Regions from separate parts of the Streptomyces sp. NPDC037288 genome, predicted to be linked through region 2. Evidence: riboswitches for the same ligand, from Rfam matches in the RefSeq annotation. Region 2 holds a riboswitch; each other region holds the start of a gene.
What was found. A riboswitch is a leader RNA that binds a small molecule or an ion and turns the genes downstream of it on or off. The one in region 2 is predicted to bind cyclic di-AMP.
Positions count from the first base shown of each region.

Region 1: linked by a shared signal. The riboswitch ahead of ACZ7GZ_RS38065 (M23 family metallopeptidase) and the one ahead of ACZ7GZ_RS13090 (C40 family peptidase) in region 2 are both predicted to bind cyclic di-AMP.
Region 3: linked by a shared signal. The riboswitch ahead of ACZ7GZ_RS17615 (transglycosylase family protein) and the one ahead of ACZ7GZ_RS13090 (C40 family peptidase) in region 2 are both predicted to bind cyclic di-AMP.
Region 4: linked by a shared signal. The riboswitch ahead of ACZ7GZ_RS16580 (M23 family metallopeptidase) and the one ahead of ACZ7GZ_RS13090 (C40 family peptidase) in region 2 are both predicted to bind cyclic di-AMP.

Region 1 covers NZ_JBVJVY010000061.1:4,513-9,857, reverse strand. The annotation lists gene ACZ7GZ_RS38075 (PrsW family intramembrane metalloprotease) at 1-756, shown strand, start outside; gene ACZ7GZ_RS38070 (aldo/keto reductase) at 797-1,741, opposite strand; gene ACZ7GZ_RS38065 (M23 family metallopeptidase) at 1,821-2,849, opposite strand; cyclic di-AMP (ydaO/yuaA leader) riboswitch at 2,859-3,005, opposite strand; tRNA gene ACZ7GZ_RS38060 (tRNA-Met) at 3,316-3,389, shown strand; gene ACZ7GZ_RS38055 (dihydrofolate reductase family protein) at 3,437-4,573, opposite strand; gene ACZ7GZ_RS38050 (MarR family winged helix-turn-helix transcriptional regulator) at 4,636-5,169, shown strand; gene ACZ7GZ_RS38045 (GTP cyclohydrolase II) at 5,276-5,345, shown strand, end outside.
Region 2 covers NZ_JBVJVY010000008.1:245,769-251,113, forward strand. The annotation lists gene ACZ7GZ_RS13080 (hypothetical protein) at 39-392, shown strand; gene ACZ7GZ_RS13085 (tellurite resistance/C4-dicarboxylate transporter family protein) at 396-1,361, opposite strand; gene ACZ7GZ_RS13090 (C40 family peptidase) at 1,466-2,647, opposite strand; cyclic di-AMP (ydaO/yuaA leader) riboswitch at 2,677-2,781, opposite strand; gene pcrA (DNA helicase PcrA) at 3,047-5,345, shown strand, end outside.
Region 3 covers NZ_JBVJVY010000013.1:91,152-96,496, reverse strand. The annotation lists gene ACZ7GZ_RS17630 (DUF501 domain-containing protein) at 1-129, opposite strand, end outside; gene ACZ7GZ_RS17625 (FtsB family cell division protein) at 182-658, opposite strand; gene eno (phosphopyruvate hydratase) at 774-2,081, opposite strand; gene ACZ7GZ_RS17615 (transglycosylase family protein) at 2,386-3,087, opposite strand; cyclic di-AMP (ydaO/yuaA leader) riboswitch at 3,092-3,265, opposite strand; gene ACZ7GZ_RS17610 (transglycosylase family protein) at 3,463-4,572, opposite strand; gene ACZ7GZ_RS17605 (cytochrome P450 family protein) at 4,717-5,345, opposite strand, start outside.
Region 4 covers NZ_JBVJVY010000012.1:36,767-42,111, reverse strand. The annotation lists gene ACZ7GZ_RS16590 (M16 family metallopeptidase) at 1-919, shown strand, start outside; gene ACZ7GZ_RS16585 (M16 family metallopeptidase) at 916-2,304, shown strand; cyclic di-AMP (ydaO/yuaA leader) riboswitch at 2,543-2,703, shown strand; gene ACZ7GZ_RS16580 (M23 family metallopeptidase) at 2,716-3,459, shown strand; gene ACZ7GZ_RS16575 (GntR family transcriptional regulator) at 3,658-4,344, shown strand; gene ACZ7GZ_RS16570 (HPr family phosphocarrier protein) at 4,484-4,765, opposite strand; gene ACZ7GZ_RS16565 (bifunctional acetate--CoA ligase family protein/GNAT family N-acetyltransferase) at 4,943-5,345, shown strand, end outside.

The sequences.
Region 1 (5,345 bases), on a different contig from region 2:
TTCGGGACCGACCAGCTCAGCGGCGGCCGCGGCATCGCCTCCGTCACCGCCGCCACCTTCTTCGTGCGCATCGTGATGTCCCCGTTCGCGCACCCCCTGTTCACCGTCCTGACCGGCATCGGCTTCGGCGTCGCCGCGCTCTCCGCCGAGCGGCAGCGTGCCCGGCGGGTGCTGCTGCCGCTCTGCGGTCTGCTGCTCGCGATGAGCATGCACGCCTTCTGGAACGGCTCCTCCACCTTCGGCGAGTTCGGGTTCTTCGCCGTCTACGGCGGATTCATGGTGCCCGTCTTCGGGCTGCTGACCTGGCTCGCGATCTGGACGCGGCAGCGGCAGCTGCGGACCGTGCGGACGGAACTGCCGGCGTATGTGCTGGCCGGCTGGCTGGGGCCCGCCGAGCCGTGCGCGCTCGGGTCGATGCGGGCGCGGCGGGCGGCCCGTGACTACGCCCGCCACCACGCCGGGCGACCCGCGGCGCGCGCCGTGGCGCAGTACGAGGCGTACGCGACGTCGCTGGCGTCTCTGCGGCACCGGGGGCGCAAGGGGAAGGGCGGGGCCGAGTTCGTCGTACGGGAGCGGGAGCTGCTGGACGAACTGTGGAAGCGGAGGGATGTGGCTCGGCCGGCTCTGGAGTATGCGGCCGGGGCGACTGCTCCCGCGCGGATGCCTACGGCGTATTGGCCGGGGTACGGGTATCCGGCGGCGCCGTATCCCGCGTACAAGGCGCCGTATCCCGCGTACAACCCGTACCGGTCATAGACAGCGGCGGGAGAAGGTCAGCCGCCGCTGGCCCGGGAAGTTATGCCGACGCCTCCGTCAGCTTCGCCAGTTCGGTGTCCGTCAGCTTCAGGTCCGCCACCCCCGTCAGCGCCGGGAGCTGGGCCACCGTGCGGGCCGAGGCGATCGGGGCGGTGATCGTCGGCTGGGCGGCCAGCCAGGCGAGGGCGACCGTGGCGACGGGGACCTCGTGCGCGGCGGCGATCTCGTCCAGGGCCGCCAGGACCCGTCGGCCGCGCTCGGATTCCGCGTACCGCTCGGCCCGGTCCGCGCGGGCGCTGTCGACCTTGGCGCCGGGGCGGTACTTGCCGGTCAGGAAGCCCGAGGCGAGGGAGAAGTACGGCACGGCGGACAGGCCCTCGCGGGCGGCCAGGTCCTGCAGCGGGCCCTCGTAGGTCTCGCGGGAGACGAGGTTGTAGTGCGGCTGGAGGGCGACGTAGCGGGCCAGGCCCTCGCGGTCGGAGAAGTCCAGGGAGGCCTGCAGCCGCTCGGGGCTGATGTTGGAGGCGGCGATGTGCCGGACCTTGCCCGCCTTCACCAGCTCGTCCAGCGCGCCGATGATCTCCTCGACCGGCACCTCGGGCTTGTCGAAGTGGGTGTAGTAGAGGTCGATGTAGTCGGTGTCCAGGCGGCGCAGGGAGGCGTCGGCGGCGGCCCTGATGTTGGTCGCGGACAGGCCCTGGTACTCGGGGTGCTGGCTGACCTTGGTGGCGATGACGACGTCGGCGCGGTTGCCGCGGGCCTTGACCCACTTGCCGATGATCGTCTCGGACTCACCGCCCTTGTTGCCCTCGATCCAGGCGGAGTAGGAGTCGGCGGTGTCGATGAAGTTGCCGCCGGCGGCCGTGTAGGCGTCGAGGACGGCGAAGGAGGTCTCCTCGTCGGCGGTCCAGCCGAAGACGTTGCCGCCCAGGGAGAGCGGGAAGACCTCGAGGCCGGAGGAACCGAGTGTGCGCAGAGAAGTCATGCTCGACGTCAACACCGGCGGTGGATGATCGCATTCCACCGCCGGCGCCGATTTCACATGTTTCTCATGGCTGACACGCTCAGGGGTTGAGGCCCTTGTCCCGCAGCCAGGGCGCCGGGTCGATGCCGGCGGCCTGGCCGTCGGGGTGGACCTCGAGGTGCAGGTGCGGGCCGGTGACGTTGCCGGTGGCGCCGATGCGGCCGATGACCTCGCCGGTCGAGACCTTCTGGCCGACCTTGACGTTGATCGAGGACTGGTGGCAGAACCACAGCTCGGTGCCGTCGTCGAGGGTGAGGACCGTGCGGTAGCCGTAGGCTCCGGCCCAGCCGGCCTGGGTGATCGTGCCCCCGTGGATGGCCTTGATGAGGGTGCCGGTGGGGGCGGCGAAGTCGAGGCCGGTGTGGTAGCCGGAGGACCACATGGCGCCGGGCTGGCCGAAGGTGCCGGTGATCGTGTACGAGACGACGGGCAGCTGGTACTGCTTGGCCAGCTCGGCCAGCCGCTTGGCCTCGGCCGCCTTCTCGGCGTCGGCCTCCGCCTTCTCCTTGGCGGCGGTGGCCTTGGCGGCGGCGTCCTTCTCCGCCTTGGCCGCGGCGGCGGCGGTCTGCTTCTCGGCCGCGGCGAGCGCGGCGGCGGTGGCCTTGCTGTCGGCCTTGTTCTGCTGCTGCTCGGCCTGGGCCATGATCCGGTTGCGCAGGGCCTCGCCCGCGTCGGAGTCCTTGCTGTCGGCCGAGGTCACGCCGACGTTGCTGAGCGCGGTGGTGTCGGTGTGGTGCGCGTCGGAGGAGTCGTCGCCGAAGAGGTGGCCGACGGAGTCCAGGTCCGGCAGGGATATGGAGACCGGCGGCTTGCCGGTGTTGGCGCTGGCCATGCCGCCGGCGCCGACCGCGGCGAGCACGCCGACGCCGAGGACGGTGGAGCTGCGCGCGAAGCCGCCGCGCTGCTTGGCGACGCGGTGCCGGCCGCGGACCGGGGTCAGGGAGTCCTCGGTGGGGTTCCACTCCTCCCAGGGGCCCTCTTCGGCGCGGTAGGAGCCGTAGCCGAAGGTCTCGGGCTCGGCCGGCTCGGGCATGAACGGGGCTTCTGGGGCAGGGTGGTTGGACGCCACTCGGGCGTACTCCTTTCCTTCCTCCGCCTACCGGGTTAGCTGACGGGTTCGGAGCAGGAAGGTCTCCTACGCGCGTATACCGGTCACGGCATCCGCGTGATTCACCCCAAGGTGGTGGTTCCCCGGTTCCCTTGCGGGATTCGGCGCGTGCGCACGGAGCCGTCTCTTGTGACGGCTGGGACGACCGCGCTGCGTTATCGAACGTTAATAGACCTGCTGGTCACTTTCCAAGCCGTTCGACTTGATCATTAACGTTTTCCGGCCTGGACTTACCGGTCAGGAGCCCTCCAAAACGGGCGACTTGGCCGGCGTTCAGGAGTCTCGGGGTTTTTGATGGTGACTCAGATGTTATGCGGAGGGCGGTCGTCCGATCACTCTCGGTACAGACGATCTCCCCGTCGGGGCGGCCCGCGGGAAAGCGGTGTGCGCGCCGCCCTGCGGATGGGGTACTCTGGAGTCACAACGACGCGGGGTGGAGCAGCTCGGTAGCTCGCTGGGCTCATAACCCAGAGGTCGCAGGTTCAAATCCTGTCCCCGCTACTGAAGGCCCAGGGCCGGAATCCAGTGGATTCCGGCCCTGGGTGTTTTCAGCGTCCCAGCAGATGCATGTTCGGCGCCTTGGCGAGTCCCTCCAGCTCCGGCAGTACGACCACCTGTGCACCTCCGCCGACCAGGACCCCCGTCCCGTCGGCCGCGGAGACAAACGTGTCCGGCTCCTGCCAGGCCGTGACCACCCGCCGCACCCCCGCCCGCAGGATCAGCTCGGCACACGGCGCCGGCCGCGAGGCACGCCGGGCGCAGGGCTCCAGGCTGGAATACACCGTGGCGGCGGCCAACCGCGGATCCGCCGGATCGATCTTCGCCAGGGCCGCCTCCTCCGCGTGCACCACGGGGTCGCCGCCCTCCCGGGAATGCCCCCGGGCCAGCTCGGTACCGTCGGCGGCGACCACCACCGCGCCGACGCTGAACGCCGTCTCCGAGGGCGGGCACAGCGCGGCCAGGTCGCAGGCGGTGCGCAGCCAGTGGCGGTCGGCGGCGGTGGGGACCGGGCCGGCGCCGGGGGCCGTGGGCTCGTAGCGCATGAGGACCACGTCCTCCATGCGGCGGGTTTCGGCGAGGCGCAGCCGGCCGGCCTGGTAGGCGCCCGGCCCGAACAGGCGGGGGGCGGCCGGGTCGCCGACGAACAGCGGCGCGAGGACCAGTTGGAGCTCGTCGGCCAGGCCCTGCTGGAGCAGTTGGGTGTGGATCGTGCCGCCGCCCTCGACCATCAGGCGCCGTACGCCGCGCACGCCGTGCAGGTGGCCCAGCAGGGCCCGCCAGTCGAGGTCGGGGCCGAGCGGGACGATGTCGGCGGTGCCGCCGAGGAGGCGTGCGGCCTGTTCGGCGCCCTTGTCGGTCGTGTAGACGAGCTTGCCGCCGCCGGTGTGCCAGAAGTGGGCGCCGGGGTCGAGGTCGCCGGTGGCGGTGACGGTCACCTTCAGCGGGTACTCCGGCCTGCCCTCGGCCACGCGGGCCGCGCGGCGCTCGGCGGAGTTGACCAGCAGCCGTGGGTTGTCGGCGCGGATCGTCCCGGCGCCGACCAGGATGGCGTCGACGGAGGCCCGGACGGCGTCGACCCGGTCGAAGTCGGCCGGGCTGGACAGCAGGAGCCGTTCGGGGCCGGTGTCGTCCAGGTAGCCGTCGAGGGAGACGGCGGCGGACAGCAGCACATAGGGGTACGACATCGGCGCGCTCTCCCTGAAAAGTCAGACTTGGTTCAAGTTTGAAACAAACTTACACTGGCGGCATGACGACCCGCTGGCTCACTCCCGAGGAGCAGCGCGCCTGGCGCGCCTACCTGGCCGCCGCCCGGCTGCTGGACGACGCGATCGACCGGAACCTCCAGCAGACGGCCCGCATGCCGCATCTGTTCTACTCCGTGCTGGCCAACCTCTCCGAGGCGCCCGAGCGGCGGCTGCGCATGACCGATCTCGCCGAGACGCTGAAGATCACGCGCAGCCGGCTGACCTATGCGGTGACCCGTCTCGAACGGGACGGGCTGGTGCGCCGGGAGGACTGCCGCTGGGACAAGCGCAGCAGCATCGCCGTGCTGACGGACGAGGGGATGGCCGTGCTGGAGCGTACGGCGCCCGGGCACGTCGAGACCGTGCGCACCACCCTGTTCGACCGGCTCACGCCGGAACAGGTGGGGCAGCTGGAGGAGATCTGCACCGGGATCGCGAGCGGACTGCAGGGGGACGACAGCGCGCCCGGGGCGGAGGACGTGCCCTGGCGGCGCCGGTCGTCCTGCTCCTCCTCGACCCCGGGCCGCACCCCCTGAGTCCCGCCCGGCACACGGAAAGTGATTGCTTTAAGTTTTAAGCATGGGGTAGGGTCCCCGCGTACCGCTGCTTCAAATCTGAAGCACCTTCCCCGGAGGGATCCGCATGCCCGACACCACCGCCGCCACCCCGCGCGCCCGCGTCCGGGTACCGCTGCGCTTCCACGACGGCTACG
Region 2 (5,345 bases):
TCTCTGGGGCTGTTACCAACGAATTAGGCTCCGGCCCCATGGACGTACTCATCCATCTCTTCGTCGGCCTGCACATCATCGGCATCGCCGCGCTGCTCGGCGGTTTCCTCACCCAGATGAAGGCGATGGGCCAGGGCACGGCCCGCTTCGTCCCCGGAATGCTGCACGGCGCGCTGACCATGCTGGTCACCGGCGTGGCCCTGGTCGGTCTCAACCAGGTCGACGACCACCACGTCAACACGTTCAAGATCGGCGTCAAGCTGGCGCTGCTGATCGTGATCCTCGGCCTGGTCTATGTGAAGCGCGACGAGGAGGAGATCGACAAGGGGGTGTTCGGCCTGGTCGGCCTGCTGACCAGCGCGAACATCTTCATCGCCGTGCTGTGGACCTGACGGTCAGCCGTCCCCGCCGCCGGCGCGGGCCGCGCGCACCGCACCGGTGGCGACCGCGAGCCACACCGCCACCGCCACCCACAGCAGCACCCGTCCCGGCCATCTGAGCCACGGGACGCCGAGGGCGGTCGCTACGGTCAGCGTCGCCGCCGCCGTCATCCCCATCGGGAACACCGTCGCCCACCGCCGCACGTCGTAGCCGCGCCGGGGCCGCACCGCCTCGGCGGCCAGCAGCAGGAGATACGAGGCCAGGTCCAGGACGAGCAGCGCGATGGTCACGGTGCGCAGCAGACCGCGGTCGTCCTCGTCCCAGAGATGCAGGCCCGCATCCCCGGCGACGAGCAGCTTCGCCCCCGCCAGCGCCGAGATCGCGAGCGCCCCGCCCGCGATCCAGTGATCACCGGCCCCCTCCAGCACCTGTCGTGCGTCGAAGCGGGCCAGCGCGAGGCCGTAGAGCACCAGCCCCAGCCAGAACAGCACCAGCGCGGTGTGCGCGAGCCACGCCGTGCGCTCGGCCGCGGCCAGCGTCGCGGCCAGTACGACAAGCCCCTGTGTGGCCACACAACACAGGAACACCGCTCCCGGCATGCGCCGCGTCCAGTGCCGGACGACCAGGACCAGCAGCACCGGCCACAGCAGCGCCGCGAGGGCCAGCAGTGCCTCGGCCAGGGGCTGCCGGCCCAGTAGCGAGATCCGGGTGCCGAGCACGGCGGTCGCGGCGACGGCGGTGAGCGCGCCGGGACTCTCCGCCTCGGCGACCCAGCGCTGCCGCTCGCAGAGCAGTCGCAGGGCGAAGTCGGCGGCCAACGCCACCCAGGCGACGCCGGACATCGCGAGCGTCAGCCGGGAGAGCGTCTCGGCGCCGGTCAGATACAGCCCCACCGACAGGATGCCGGTCGCCATCACGGCGGCCCCGGCCGCGGGGGGCCGCTCCGCCCACCATGTACGCAGACCTGAGATGCCGGGCATGCGCCCGATGCTAGGGAGCCGGACGGCCCCTGCCGGGGAAGGGCACGCGCGCGTGGAGTGCGAAACGCCGGTACGCGCGCGTGGGGCCAAGACAGCCGGTCCGGTCAGCCCGGTCGGACCACGCTGTGGATGATCGACTCTCCGCCGTAGTAGATCGACTCCTCGCGGACGTACGCGCCCGGCTTCGGGGCGTGGATCATCATGCCGTTGCCTATGTAGACGCCGACGTGGCTGATGTCGTCGTAGAAGAAGACCAGGTCACCCGGCCGTGCGTCGGCCAGCGACACCGTGGTGCCCGCGTCGACCTGGTCGTACGTGGTGCGCGGAAGGGTGACGCCGGCCGCCCTCCAGGCGGCCTGGGTGAGGCCCGAGCAGTCGTAGGAGTCCGGCCCGGTGGCGCCCCACACGTACGGCTTGCCGATCTGCGCGCGGGCGAAGGCGATCGCCTTCTCGGCCTTCGTGTCGTACGACCCGGATGTCGTGGACCCGGTCGAGCCGGAGCCCGTCGACCCGGATCCGGATGACGAGGACGACGAGGACGACGAGGACGACGACGAGGAGGCGGCTTGCTGCCGGGCCGCCTGCTGCTTCGCCAGCTCGGCCGCCTTGCGTGCCGCCTCCTGTTGCTTCTCCCGCTCGATGGCGGCCAGCCGCGCCTTCTCCTGGGCCGTCAGCTGCGACAGCAGCTCGCGCGCGGAGGCGAGCTTCTTCTGGACGGTGGTCTTGGCGGTCTGCAGGTCGTGCTGCGAGTCGGTCAGCGTCCGCAGACTCTCCGCGGCCTCCCGTCGCTTCTTCATCGTCGAGGCCTGCTCGCCGATGTAGTCGTCGACCGCGCTCTTCTGCCGCGAGGTCAGCCGGTTCATCAGCTGGCTCTGGTCGAAGTAGTCCTGCGGGCTGTCCGCGAGCAGGAAGGTGGCCGTGTCGGGAGCGGCGGCGCCGGTGCGGTACTGGGCCGCGGCGAAGGAGCCCAGCTCCTCGCGGGCCTTGTTGAGGCGCTGGGTGCGCCGGGCGACCTCTTCGCGCAGGGCGTCGGCGCGACCCCGCTGCTTTCCTGTCCGCTCCTTGGCCGCGTTGTACTTCTCGGTCGCCGACTCCGCCTGGCGGTACAGGTCGTCGACCTTCTTCTCGACCTCTTCCAGGCTCGGCTTGGCGTGATCGGTACTCGGGGCGGCCTCCGCGGTCTGCGAGAGCACGGCCATGGAGGTGAGGGCGGCGGTGGCGAGGGCGGGGGTGCGCAGGCCCGTCCCGATGGTCCCGCCGGGGCGCGTCTTGCGGTGCGACGCCAAGGGGGGCGACTCCTTCCAGTGGGCCGCCTACCGGGTTAGCTGTCGGGTTCGGGCGGCGGTTCGGAAGGGTTGCCCTACGGCCTCGTCCCGGGCGGGAGTCGTCCGATTCACCCCAGGATCGGTGGGTCCCCGGCTCCGGGCGCCGTGCGGGCGCGCCGGACTCGGCGGAGGCCGCGCACGCGGCCTGACGGCAACCTAGCCAACTGGTGTGACTACTGTGAAGGTTGGTGCGTGATATGTCCGATACATTTTCGTGATCCGGCCTCCGGATCACGTTCCCGTCATGGCACGATTCCGCAGCGTAAGGGCCCTGCTCCGGCTGTTCGCCGCTTCGTCCGCGGGGCCATCTTCCCGGGACGGCGACCGGTTGTCGGTGGGGCACCCTAGACTCGTAGAGCGATGAGCAGCCTCTTTGACGACAGCTTCCTGGCGGACCTCCAGCCCCCTCGCGGGCGCGAGGAGGAGCCCCCGCCGCCGCCCGAGGACGATCACGCTCCGGAGCCGCTTCCGGACGATCTGTTCGGCGGGAAGTTCGACGTGCCGCCGGACCGGGACGCCTACTACCGCGACGGCGCCCCCCGCCCCGCGCTCGACGCGGCGGCCCTCCTGGAAGGGCTGAACGACAACCAGCGCGCCGCGGTCGTGCACGCCGGCTCGCCGCTGCTCATCGTCGCCGGTGCCGGCTCCGGCAAGACCCGTGTGCTCACCCACCGCATCGCCCACCTCCTCGCCGAGCGGCATGTGCACCCGGGCCAGATCCTCGCGATCACCTTCACGAACAAGGCCGCGGGTGAGATGAAGGAGCGCGTCGAGCACCTCGTCGGCCCGCGCGCGAACGCGATGTGGGTCATGACCTTCCACAGCGCGTGCGTGCGCATCCTGCGCCGGGAGAGCAAGAAGCTCGGCTTCACGTCGTCGTTCTCCATCTACGACGCGGCGGACTCGAAGCGCCTGATGGCCCTGGTCTGCCGCGACCTGGACCTCGACCCCAAGCGTTTCCCGCCGAAGTCCTTCAGCGCCAAGATCAGCAACCTGAAGAACGAATTGATCGACGAGGAGGACTTCGCCGCCCAGGCCACCGACGGCTTCGAGAAGACCCTCGCCCAGGCCTACGCTCTGTACCAGTCGCGGCTGCGCGAGGCGAACGCCCTCGACTTCGACGACCTGATCATGACGACGGTCAACCTGCTGCGCGCGTTCCCGGACGTGGCCGAGCACTACCGCCGCCGCTTCCGGCATGTCCTGGTCGACGAGTACCAGGACACCAACCACGCCCAGTACGCCCTGGTGCGCGAGCTGGTGGGCACAGGTGACCACGACGAGGACACCCCACCCGGCGAGTACGACATCCCGCCCGCCGAGCTGTGCGTGGTGGGTGACGCGGACCAGTCGATCTACGCCTTCCGGGGCGCGACGATCCGCAACATCCTGCAGTTCGAGGAGGACTACCCGGACGCGAGGACGATCCTGCTGGAGCAGAACTACCGCTCCACGCAGACCATCCTGTCCGCCGCCAACGCGGTCATCGAGCGCAACGAGTCGCGCCGCCCGAAGAACCTGTGGACCAACGCCGGCCAGGGCGCGCGGATCACCGGCTACGTCGCCGACACCGAGCACGACGAGGCGCAGTTCGTCGCCGACGAGATAGACCGCCTGGTGGACGCGGGCGAGGCCAAGGCCGGCGACGTCGCCGTCTTCTACCGCACCAACGCCCAGTCCCGTGTCTTCGAAGAGGTCTTCATCCGCGTCGGCCTGCCCTACAAGGTCGTCGGCGGAGTCCGCTTCTACGAGCGCAAGGAGGTTCGGGACGTCCTCGCCTACCTGCGCGTTCTCGCCAACCCGGAGGACTCGGTGCCGCTGCGCCGCATCCTCAACGTACCCAAGCGGGGCATCGGCGACCGCGCGGAGGCGATGGTCGACGCCCTCGCCCAGCGGGAGAAGATCAGCTTCCCGCAGGCGCTGAAGCGTGTGGACGAGGCGTACGGCATGGCCGCGCGCTCCACCAACGCGGTCAAGCGGTTCAACACGCTGATGGAGGACCTGCGCACGATCGTCGAGTCCGGCGCCGGACCGGCGACCGTCCTGGAGGCGGTGCTCGAACGCACCGGCTACCTCGCCGAGTTGCAGGCCTCCACCGACCCGCAGGACGAGACCCGTATCGAGAACCTCCAGGAACTCGCGGCCGTGGCCCTGGAGTTCGAGCAGGAGCGCGGTGAGGGCGAGCCGGTGGGGCTGGCCGAATTCCTGGAGCAGGTCGCCCTGGTCGCCGACTCCGACCAGATCCCCGACGAGGACGAGGAAGGCTCCGGCGTCATCACCCTGATGACCCTGCACACCGCCAAGGGCCTGGAGTTCCCGGTCGTCTTCCTGACTGGCATGGAGGACGGCGTCTTCCCGCACATGCGTGCCCTCGGCCAGACCAAGGAACTGGAGGAGGAGCGGCGCCTGGCGTACGTCGGTATCACGCGCGCGCGGGAGCGGCTCTACCTCACGCGCTCCGCGATGCGCAGCGCCTGGGGCCAGCCGTCGTACAACCCGCCCTCCCGCTTCCTCGAGGAGATCCCGCCCGCCCATGTCGAGTGGAAGCGGACGGGGGCGACGGCACCGGCGTCCTCCGGCGGCCCGGCCTCCGGGATCGCGGCCTCGCTGTCCTCGACCCGCTCGCGTTCCTCGGCGTCGGGCGCGTCCGGCTTCGCCA
Region 3 (5,345 bases), on a different contig from region 2:
CTGGCCGCACGGGCAGCGGTGCGCGATGGCCCGCAGGCCCCTCGGCGGGCGGCCGAGCTGCTGCTTGAAGGCCTCGACGTCCGCGTCGGTGGGCTCGGTGCGCAAAGTGGGCGGCGGGGGCGTTTCCATGACTGCTCTTCGAAGCTTTCTGTCGGTTACGGCCAAAGGCCGGCGTTACTGCTCACTGGTCGGAGGCGTCGGACTTGTCGACCCCGTCCCAGACGTTCGCGTACCAGGGCCGGTGGGCGGCCCGGAGGTCGGTGCGGGACTGCTGGGCCGCGCCCGGGTCGACGACCACGTACCCGGTTTCGCCGGGCTTCACATAGTGCAGCCGGCGCCGGATCTGCTGCTCGGCGTAGGAGTCGTCCTGCCAGCGTGCCTTGAGGTCGCGCAGCTGCTCGACCCGCTTGCGGGCCTGCTCCTGCTGGCGCTGGAGGTCGGCGATCTCCGCGCGCTGGGAGACGTACTGCCGCATCGGGTAGGCGAGCGCGACGATCATCGAGCACAGCACCAGCGCGAGCAGCGCCGCCCGGCCGGTGAGCCGGGAGCGGCGGGCCTGCCGCTTGGTCTGGGAGCGGTAGACCCGGGCCGCCGTCTGCTCGCCGAGCAGCCGCAGCCTGGTCGCGGTGGAGAAACGGTCGCGGTCCTTCACGGCCATGTGGCTCTCCGCCTCCCCTTGCCTTGCGCGTCACACGTGCGTACGTCCCCGGACACGGTACGGGACCGGGTCCGGGGACGTACGTATGACTGGCTAATACTTAGCCCGGGTTGCGTCAGCCCTTGGAGACGTCGATGTGGCCGCGGAAGCGCGGGAAGGCGCTGCGGCCCGCGTACACGGCGGCGTCGTCGAGGATCTCCTCGATGCGCAGCAGCTGGTTGTACTTGGCGACACGCTCGGAGCGGGCCGGGGCGCCGGTCTTGATCTGGCCGCAGTTGGTGGCGACGGCCAGGTCGGCGATGGTGACGTCCTCGGTCTCGCCGGAGCGGTGGGACATCATGCACTTGAAGCCGTTGCGCTGGGCCAGCTCGACGGCGTCCAGGGTCTCGGTCAGCGAGCCGATCTGGTTGACCTTGACGAGGAGGGCGTTGGCGGTGCCCTCCTCGATGCCACGGGCCAGCCGCTCGGGGTTGGTGACGAACAGGTCGTCACCCACCAGCTGGACCTTGTCACCCAGACGGTCGGTGATGACCTTCCAGCCGGCCCAGTCGTCCTCGAACAGCGGGTCCTCGATGGAGACGAGCGGGTAGGCCGCGACGAGCTCCTCGTAGTACTCCGTCATCTCGGCGGCGGAGCGCTCCTTGCCCTCGAAGAGGTACTTGCCGTCCTTGTAGAACTCGGAGGCGGCCACGTCGAGGGCGAGGGCGATCTGCTGGCCGGGGACGTAGCCGGCCTCCTTGACGGCCTCGAGGATGAGGTCGAGGGCCTCGCGGTTGGAGCCCAGGTTCGGGGCGAAGCCGCCCTCGTCGCCGAGGCCGGTGGACAGGCCCTTGCCCTTCAGGACCTTCTTCAGGGTGTGGTAGACCTCGGTGCCCCAGCGCAGGGCCTCGGAGAAGGACTCCGCGCCGATCGGGGCGATCATGAACTCCTGGATGTCCACGTTGGAGTCCGCGTGCGAGCCGCCGTTGAGGATGTTCATCATCGGCACCGGCAGCAGGTGCGCGTTCGGGCCGCCCAGGTAGCGGAAGAGGGGGAGGTCGGAGGCCTCGGAGGCGGCGTGGGCGACGGCGAGGGAGACGCCGAGGATGGCGTTGGCGCCGAGGGAGCCCTTGTTGTCGGTGGCGTCCAGGTCGAACATGGCCTGGTCGATCAGGCGCTGCTCGGTGGCGTCGTAGCCGACCAGCTCCGGGCCGATCTGCTCGATGACGGCGAGGACGGCCTTCTCGACGCCCTTGCCCTGGTAACGGTTGGGGTCACCGTCGCGCAGCTCGATGGCCTCGAAGGCGCCGGTCGAGGCGCCGGACGGGACGGCGGCACGACCCGTGCTGCCGTCGTCGAGGCCGACCTCGACCTCGACCGTGGGGTTGCCTCGGGAGTCCAGGATTTCCCGGGCTACGACGACGTCGATGGACGGCACGAGCATCTCCTTCTTGGATGTGACGCTGGAAGTGCGGGGCTTGCTGCCTTACGGCTGTGCCTTGCGACTAGAGCCTAACCGTCTCCGGGGGATCGGCCACCGACCGACCGCCCCGTGGACGGGGAGGCACACGCAGACGGTACCCATTGTTCATGAACGGAACAAAGGGTGGATGCAGAGGGCACGCACATGGGCACGCGCACGGGCGCGCGGGGCGCGCGCAAAAGACCCCGCCCCGGCGCGTACGGGGGAACACGCGCCGGGGCGGGGAGCCCGTGGGGACGGGGGCGGGCCTGAGTGCCGCTGCCGCTTACTTCAGGTGCAGCTGCTGGCCCGGGTAGATGAGGTTCGCGTCCTCGACGATGTCCTTGTTCAGCTGGAAGAGCTTCTGCCAGCCGCCCTGGACGTGGTGCTCGACGGCGATGGAGCTGAGGGTGTCACCGGTGACGACCTTGTACTCGCCGTCACCCTTCTTGACCTTCTTGCCGGTCGGGGTGGTGACGGTCTTGCTCTTGGCCGGGGCCGTGCGCTCGGCGGAGCGGGAGGCGGCCTGCTGGCCGGAGCGCGTGGCGGTGCTGGGCGCGGTGGTCTTCGACGAGGTGGTGTTCGAGGGGGCGCTGGGCGCGGAGCCGTTGTACGCGGCGCCCGACAGGCCCGTGCCGCAGACCGGCCAGGCACCCTTGCCCTGACCCGCGAGGACCTTCTCGGCGACGGTTATCTGCTGCGCCTTGGTGGCGAGGTCGGCGCGCGCGGCGTAGGCGGTACCGCCGTACGCGGCCCAGGTGGAGTTGGTGAACTGCAGGCCGCCGTAGAAGCCGTTGCCGGTGTTGATGGACCAGTTGCCGCCCGACTCGCACCGGGCGACCGCGTCCCACTCGGAGGCGGTGGCGGCGGAGGCGTTGCCGGCCGCCATCAGCGGGGCGGCGACGGCTGCGCCGGTGACACCGGCGAGCGCGATGACACGGGTGGCCTTGGACGGACGACGGTGCTTGCCCTTGCCGGAAAACAGCATGGATCGATCCCCTCACCGACGCCTGCGAGGTGAGCTGTCGGGTTCGGGCCGGTTGAGTTGCCCGGCCGCGCACTCGCTCTCGCGAGGCGCGGCTTCACCCCCAGCCGGTGCCGGCGTCAACCGCCGGATCCGGCACTTACCTTGGGTCCCCCGCTCCTGCCTGCGGCGCTTGACGCGACGACTGTTCCCGGGCAACCGCTGGCAGGATTCGGCGTTGCGACTGCCGGGGCTCGTGGTGACGAGCGGTCCTGACCGTAGACACGTGATCGAGGGAATTTCAAAGACGATCAGGGCTTCTGAGACTCATCCCACACTTTCACCGAAACGGACATCAGCGGCGAAACGGGGCGTCAACTACCGCTGGTTTTCGCCCTCTTAGGAACCGATTTCCAGGGTCTGACCGGCGGTGATGTGGTTCGGGTCGGCACCGATGACGCTCTTGTTCCCGTCGTAGAGCGCGTGCCATCCGCCGTCGACGCCCAGGGAGTCGGCGATGGAGGCGAGGGTGTCCCCCTCGCGGACGGTGTAGGCACCCGCCGTGCGACCGGCGTGACGGCCGGAGGAGGGGGTGTTCTGACCGTTTGTCACCGTTTCGTCCGCACTCCCACCACGGTGACGTCCGCCACTGCTGAGCGTGCCGGTGTCGACCAGGCTCCACGAACCGGCGGACTGCTGGTAATTGTCCGATTCGTCGGTACCGGGCGTTGCCGTCGGCGAGCTGCCCCCGTCCTGGGAGCCGCCACCTCCGGTCGAGCCGGACTTGCCGGTCTTGTCGGACTTTGGGGCGCTGGTTCCGGTGGAGCCGCCGGTCGCGTCCGGGGTCTTTGCGGCGTGGTGGCTCCGCTGCGGAGCCGGCGTGGTGCTCGAGCCCGAGGAGGAGTCAGGGGCATCAGAACCGGAGGAATCCGAGCCGGAGGAACCGGAGGCGGAGGAACCGGGGGCGGAGTTGGAGCCGGAGCCGGAGTTGGAGCCGGAGCCCGGGTCGGAGTGGGAGCCGGAACCGGGGTCGGATGCCGATGACTCCGGCAGACCGGCCGAGCCGGAGGTGTCACCCGAGCCGGAGGTGTCGCCGGAGCCGCCGACGCCGGTGTCGACGTCGACCGAAGCGGAGTTGGAGGTCAGACCGGAGAGCAGGGCGCAGGTGGCCCACGGCTTGGTGCCCTGGTCGGCGAGGATCTTCTCGGCGACGGCTATCTGCTGCGAGCGGCTGGCCTGGTCGGCGCTGTCGGCGTACTGCGTACCGCCGTACTTGCCCCAGTCGTCCTGCGAGATCTGCAGGCCGCCGTAGTAGCCGTTCCCGGTGTCCGCGCTCCAGGAGCCGCCGCTCTCGCACTCGGCGACCTTGTCCCAGGTGGTGCCGTCGGCCGCGTTGGCGCTCGCGGCGCCGAGCAGCGGGATGGCGATGGCGGAGCCGGTCACTCCGGCCGCGACGAGGAGGGCCGGAGCCTGACGGGGGCGACGGTGACGACCGTTCCCGGAGAGCATGCGGAAGCCTTTCGTGCGACAGCAGGACCGGCGCGGCGCACTGGAATCCGTCGCCACGCTGATGGGTGAACGTATCGGCAGACGATCACTTGTCACAAGTTAATGCCGCGCAGATCACGTGAAGATCACAAAGTTGAACGCCCTTCATGTTCCCCGTCGCCCGGCTGCGCCGGCGGCCGGTGTGAACTCCACGGGCAGGGTGCGCAGGCCGCGCATGATGAGCCCGCCGCGCCAGCGCAACTCGTCCGGATCCACGGCGAGCCGCAGGTCCGGCAACCGGGTGAGCAGGGCGGCGAGCGCGGTCTGGCCCTCCAGCCGGGCGAGGGGCGCGCCCAGGCAGTAGTGGATGCCGTGGCCGTAGCCGAGGTGCTGGTTGTCGCGGCGGGCGAGGTCCAGCACGTCCGGGTCGGCGAACCGCTCCGGGTCCCGGTCGGCCGCCGCGAGCACGACGAGCACCGGGTCCCCCGGCGCGATGTCCTGGCCGCCGATGGTGAGCGGCTCGGTGGCGAACCGCCAGGTGGCCAGCTCCACCGGCCCGTCGTAGCGCAGGAGTTCCTCCACCCCTGTCTCCAGCAACTCACGTTCCCCCACGGCCAGGCGGTCCTGGAGCCGCGCGCGCTGCTCGGGGTGGGTGAGCAGGGCGTAGGTGCCGTTGCCGATGAGGTTGACGGTCGTCTCGAAGCCGGCGAACAGCAGGATGAACGCCATCGCCGCGGCCTCGTTCTCGGTGAGGTGCTCGCCGTGGTCGGAGGCCCGGATGAGGCCGGAGATGA
Region 4 (5,345 bases), on a different contig from region 2:
GAAGCTGACCGCCCTGTCGTACCCGGAGGGCCACCCCTACCACCACACGCCGATCGGCTCGATGGCGGACCTGGACGCGGCCACCCTGGAGGACGCCCGCCAGTTCTTCCGCACCTACTACGCGCCGAACAACGCGGTGCTCTCCGTGGTCGGCGACATCGACCCCGAGCAGACGCTCGCCTGGATCGAGAAGTACTTCGGTTCGATCACCGCGCACGACGGCAAGCCCGCGCCGCGTGACGGCTCCCTGCCGGAGGTCATCGGCGAGCAGAAGCGCGAGGTCCTCGTCGAGGAGGTCCCGGCGCGCGCCCTGATGGCCGCCTACCGGCTCCCGCACGACGGCACGCGCGCGTGCGACGCGGCCGACCTCGCCCTGACCGTCCTCGGCGGCGGTGAGTCCTCCCGCCTGTACAACCGGCTGGTGCGCCGCGACCGTACGGCCGTCGCGGCCGGCTTCGGCCTGCTGCGCCTGGCCGGCGCGCCCTCGATGGGCTGGCTGGACGTGAAGACCTCCGGTGACGTCGAGGTGCCGGTCATCGAGGCCGCCATCGACGAGGAGCTGGCCCGGTTCGCCGAGGAGGGCCCCACGCCCGAGGAAATGGAGCGCGCCCAGGCCCAGTTGGAGCGCGAGTGGCTGGACCGGCTCGGCACGGTCGCCGGCCGCGCCGACGAACTGTGCCGGTTCGCGGTCCTGTTCGGCGACCCGCAGCTCGCCCTCACCGCCGTCAAGCGTGTCCTGGAGATCACCCCCAAGGAGGTCCAGGAGGTCGCCAAGGCCCGTCTGCGCCCCGACAACCGCGCGGTCCTGGTCTACGAACCGAAGTCGCCGGAGGAGGTCCCGGACGCCGACGTCCCCGAGGACCCGGAGCAGGAAGCGACCGTAGAGGCCGGTAACGAGAACGAGGAGACGGCCAAGTGACCGAGCTCGCCACCATGGACTTCCACCCCCAGCCGCAGCCCGGCGAGGCCCGTCCCTGGGCGTTCCCGGCGCCCGAGCGCACCGCGCTCGACAACGGCCTGACCGTGCTGCGCTGCCACCGCCCCGGTCAGCAGGTCGTCGCCGTCGAGGTGCTGCTCGACGCCCCCCTGGACGCCGAGCCGGCCGGCCTGGACGGCGTTGCCACGATCATGGCGCGGGCCTTCTCCGAGGGCACCGACAAGCACTCCGCCGAGGAGTTCGCCGCCGAGCTGGAGCGCGCGGGCGCCACGCTCAACGCGCACGCCGACCACCCCGGCGTCCGGCTCAGCCTGGAGGTCCCGGCCTCCCGTCTGGCCAAGGGCCTCGGGCTGATCGCCGACGCCCTGCGCGCGCCCGCCTTCGCCGAGAGCGAGGTCGAGCGGCTGGTCCGCAACCGCCTGGACGAGATCCCGCACGAGCTGGCCAACCCCTCCCGCCGGGCCGCCAAGGAACTCTCCAAGGAGCTGTTCCCGGCGACCTCGCGGATGTCGCGTCCCCGCCAGGGCACGGAGGAGACCGTCGAGAAGATCGACGCCACCGCCGTACGCGCCTTCTACGACCGGTACGTTCGCCCCGCCACGGCCACGGCCGTCGTGGTCGGCGACCTCACCGGCACCGATCTGGACGCGCTGCTCGGTGACACCCTGGGCGCCTGGACCGGCACCCCGGGCGAGCCGCGGCCCGTGCCCCCGGTGAGCGCGGACGACACCGGACGCGTGGTCATCGTGGACCGGCCGGGCGCCGTGCAGACGCAGCTGCTCATCGGCCGCGTCGGCCCCGACCGGCACGACCGCGTGTGGCCCGCCCAGGTGCTCGGCACCTACTGCCTCGGCGGCACCCTCACCTCCCGCCTGGACCGCGTCCTGCGCGAGGAGAAGGGCTACACCTACGGTGTGCGCTCCTTCGGGCAGGTCCTCCGGTCCGCGCCGGACGGCACGGGCGCCTCGATGCTCGCCATCAGCGGCTCCGTGGACACCCCCAACACCGGTCCGGCGCTGGAGGACCTGTGGAAGGTGCTGCGCACCCTCGCGGCGGACGGCCTGACCGACGCCGAGCGGGACGTGGCCGTGCAGAACCTCGTCGGGGTGGCGCCGCTGAAGTACGAGACCGCGGCGGCCGTCGCGAGCACGCTGGCAGACCAGGTCGAGCAGCACCTGCCCGACGACTTCCAGGCGACGCTGTATCAGCAGCTGGCCGCGACGGGCACGGTGGAGGCCACCGCGGCGGTCGTGAACGCCTTCCCGGTGGACCGCCTGGTGACCGTCCTCGTCGGTGACGCCGCCGAGATCAAGGCGCCGGTCGAGGCACTCGGCATCGGCGAAGTGACCGTGGTGGCGGCCGAGTAGGTCACCGCGCGGGCGGCCGAGTAGCGGCACACACGCGTGGGGCCCTGACGACCGACGGGTCGTCAGGGCCCCTTGCGTGCTCCGCTCTCCACCTACCAGATGTCCGGATTGGGGCGGAGGTTGCCCGTCTGCCCTGTGGGATGCGCTACAAAAGCCCGGATCCGTTTGAGATGGGAAAGCAGGCTTCCGTAGCGTCGTCCGGGCTGTTCGTCAGGCAGTGCGCCGCACCCGCGGCACCGGACAGCCATCGCCGAGTCCCCGTACGGCGCGAGCCAGGGGAGCCGGGGACCCACCGTCCCTGGGGTGAATCGGGCGCCCGCGCGTGAGCGAGGGGGTCCGTAGGAGACCTTCCTGCTCCGAACCCGTCAGCTAACCCGGTAGGCGAGAGGGAAGGAAAGGACCAGCCACTTCATGGCGTTCATGTGCGCCACCGGGAAGCACCGCAAGCCCGGCCGGGTCAAGCGCACCACCGCTCAGGCGGCCGGCGTCGCGGCCCTCGCCACCACCGGCGTCATCGGCACGGTCGCGGCGCCCGCGGCGTTCGCCGCCGAGAACACCGCCGAGCAGACCGGCCTCACCCCGGTGGTCAGCGTCGGAGACGACATAGCCGAGCAGATCGACGCGCAGGCCGCCGCCCAGCAGCAGGTCGCCGAGCAGAAGGCGGCCGAGGAGGCCGCGGCCAAGAGGGCCAAGGAGGTCCGCGAGGCCAGGGCGCGCGCCGCCCGCGAGGCCGAGCGCAAGCGTCTGAACGCCTTCGTCGCCCCGATCGCCCACTCCTACGTGTCGACGGCCTACAAGGCCAGCAGCTCCCTGTGGTCCTCCGGCTCGCACACCGGCATCGACTTCCACGCGGCCAGCGGCACGCCCGTCCACGCGGTCGGCGCGGGCACCGTCGTCTCCACCGGCTGGGGCGGCGCGTACGGCAACGAGATCGTGATCCGGATGGCCGACGGCATGTACACCCAGTACGGCCATCTGTCGTCGATCGGCGTCACGGTGGGGCAGCGGGTCACGCCGGGCCAGCAGATCGGTCTGTCCGGCGCGACCGGCAACGTCACCGGTCCGCACCTCCACTTCGAGGCCCGCACGACCCCCGACTACGGTTCGGACGTCGACCCCGTCGCCTACCTCCGCCAGCACGGCGTGGACGTCTGACGCCCCTGGCTCTGCCCGCGCAGCCCCGGCCCGCACCGGCCGGGGCTTTCGCTGTTTTCCGGGACGGACGCCGGACCCGCCGACCAAAAAATATCCATGGATTCCGGCCCGCCGTCGGAATTTCCGAGGTATTGGAATAGAGTCACGGAACACGCGTCCATCGTCGACGTTTCACGGGGATTAAGGCGGAGGTCGGTCATGCGTATTCCGGCGCACTCGGTGTGCACGGCGATCCGGGACGACATCGTCGCCGGTGTCCACGAGCGCGGCGCCCGCCTCACCGAGGAAGTCCTGGCCCGCCGCTACGGCGTCTCGCGCGTCCCCGTCCGCGAGGCCCTGCGCACCCTGGAGGCGGAGGGCTTCGTGGTGACCCGCCGGCACGCGGGCGCGTGCGTGGCCGAGCCGACCGAGCAGGAGGCCGCCGACCTGCTGGAGATGCGCATGCTCCTGGAGCCGCTCGGGGCCGCCCGGGCCGCCCAGCGCCGCACGGAGGCCCACCTCAAGGTGCTGCGCGGTCTGGTCAGGCTCGGTCAGGAGCGGGCCAGGAGGGGGCACAGCGACGATCTGCGCTCACTGGGCGGCTGGTTCCACGAGACGCTCGCCCAGGCCTGCGGCAGCCCCTCGCTGACCGCGATGCTCATCCAGCTGCGGCACAAGATCGCCTGGATGTACGCGGTGGAGGCGCCGCCGAGTCCGGTGGAGTCCTGGGTGGAACACGGCGCCATCGTCGACGCGGTGGCGCGCGGCGACGGCGAGCGCGCGCGGGCGGTCACGGCGCTGCACACCGAGCGTGCGACGGCCGCGCACCGGCTGCGTCGCCCCCGGGCCGCCGAGCGTGTGAGGACTTCGCAACACACCGTAAACATGTCGAGTCTTCGGCATTAACACGGAAGCCGTATACAAAGAAGGGGTATTCGGTGGTCCTGGATTTCCGCTGCCCCTATCCCGTGCGCCCTGAATTCAAGGTCCGGAAAAGGCGGAAGCCGCGCCACCCGGAATGGGTGGCGCGGCTTTCTCGCCTTGCTCAGACGGTCTCGGGCAGCTCTTCCAGGCCCTCGGAGACCAGCTTGGCCAGACGGTCCAGGGCGGCGTCCGCGCCCTCGGCGTCGGAGGCGAGGACGATCTCCTCGCCGCCCTGGGCGCCCAGACCCAGAACAGCCAGCATGGAGGCCGCGTTGACGGGGTTGCCGTCAGCCTTGGCGATCGTCACCGGGACGCCTGCGGCCGTGGCGGCTCGGACGAAGATGGAGGCGGGGCGGGCGTGGAGGCCCTCGGCCCAGCCGACGTTGACGCGGCGCTCAGCCATGTGTTGCTGCCCTTCAGTCTTCAGGGTTGTCTAGACCAGTTTCCCATATCGTGAAGCATGCCCGGAGCGGACCTTCGTCCCGCCCCGCGTGTCGTCGGACCGCGGCCTCGGTCCGACTCCTCGTTCTCCACAGACTGCCCCGCGCCGTTGTCGTACGCGAGCCGTACTCTGGGGCCCATGCAGACCTCGGCGGACCGGCAGGACCGGTACCAGTACCCCGCCCACTGGGAGGCGGACGTGGTGCTGCGCGACGGGGGAACCGCGCGCATCCGGCCCATCACCGTTGATGACGCCGACCGCCTGGTCAGCTTCTACGAGCAGGTCTCGGACGAGTCGAAGTACTACCGCTTCTTCGCGCCGTACCCCAGGCTCTCCGCCAAGGACGTCCACCGCTTCACGCACCACGACTTTGTGGACCGGGTGGGACTCGCGGCCACCGTCGGCGGCGAGTTCATCGCCACCGTACGCTATGACCGCATCGGCGCCGACGGCATGCCCGCCTCCGCCCCCGCCGACGAGGCCGAGGTCGCCTTCCTCGTGCAGGACGCACACCAGGGCCGCGGGGTCGCCTCCGCCCTGC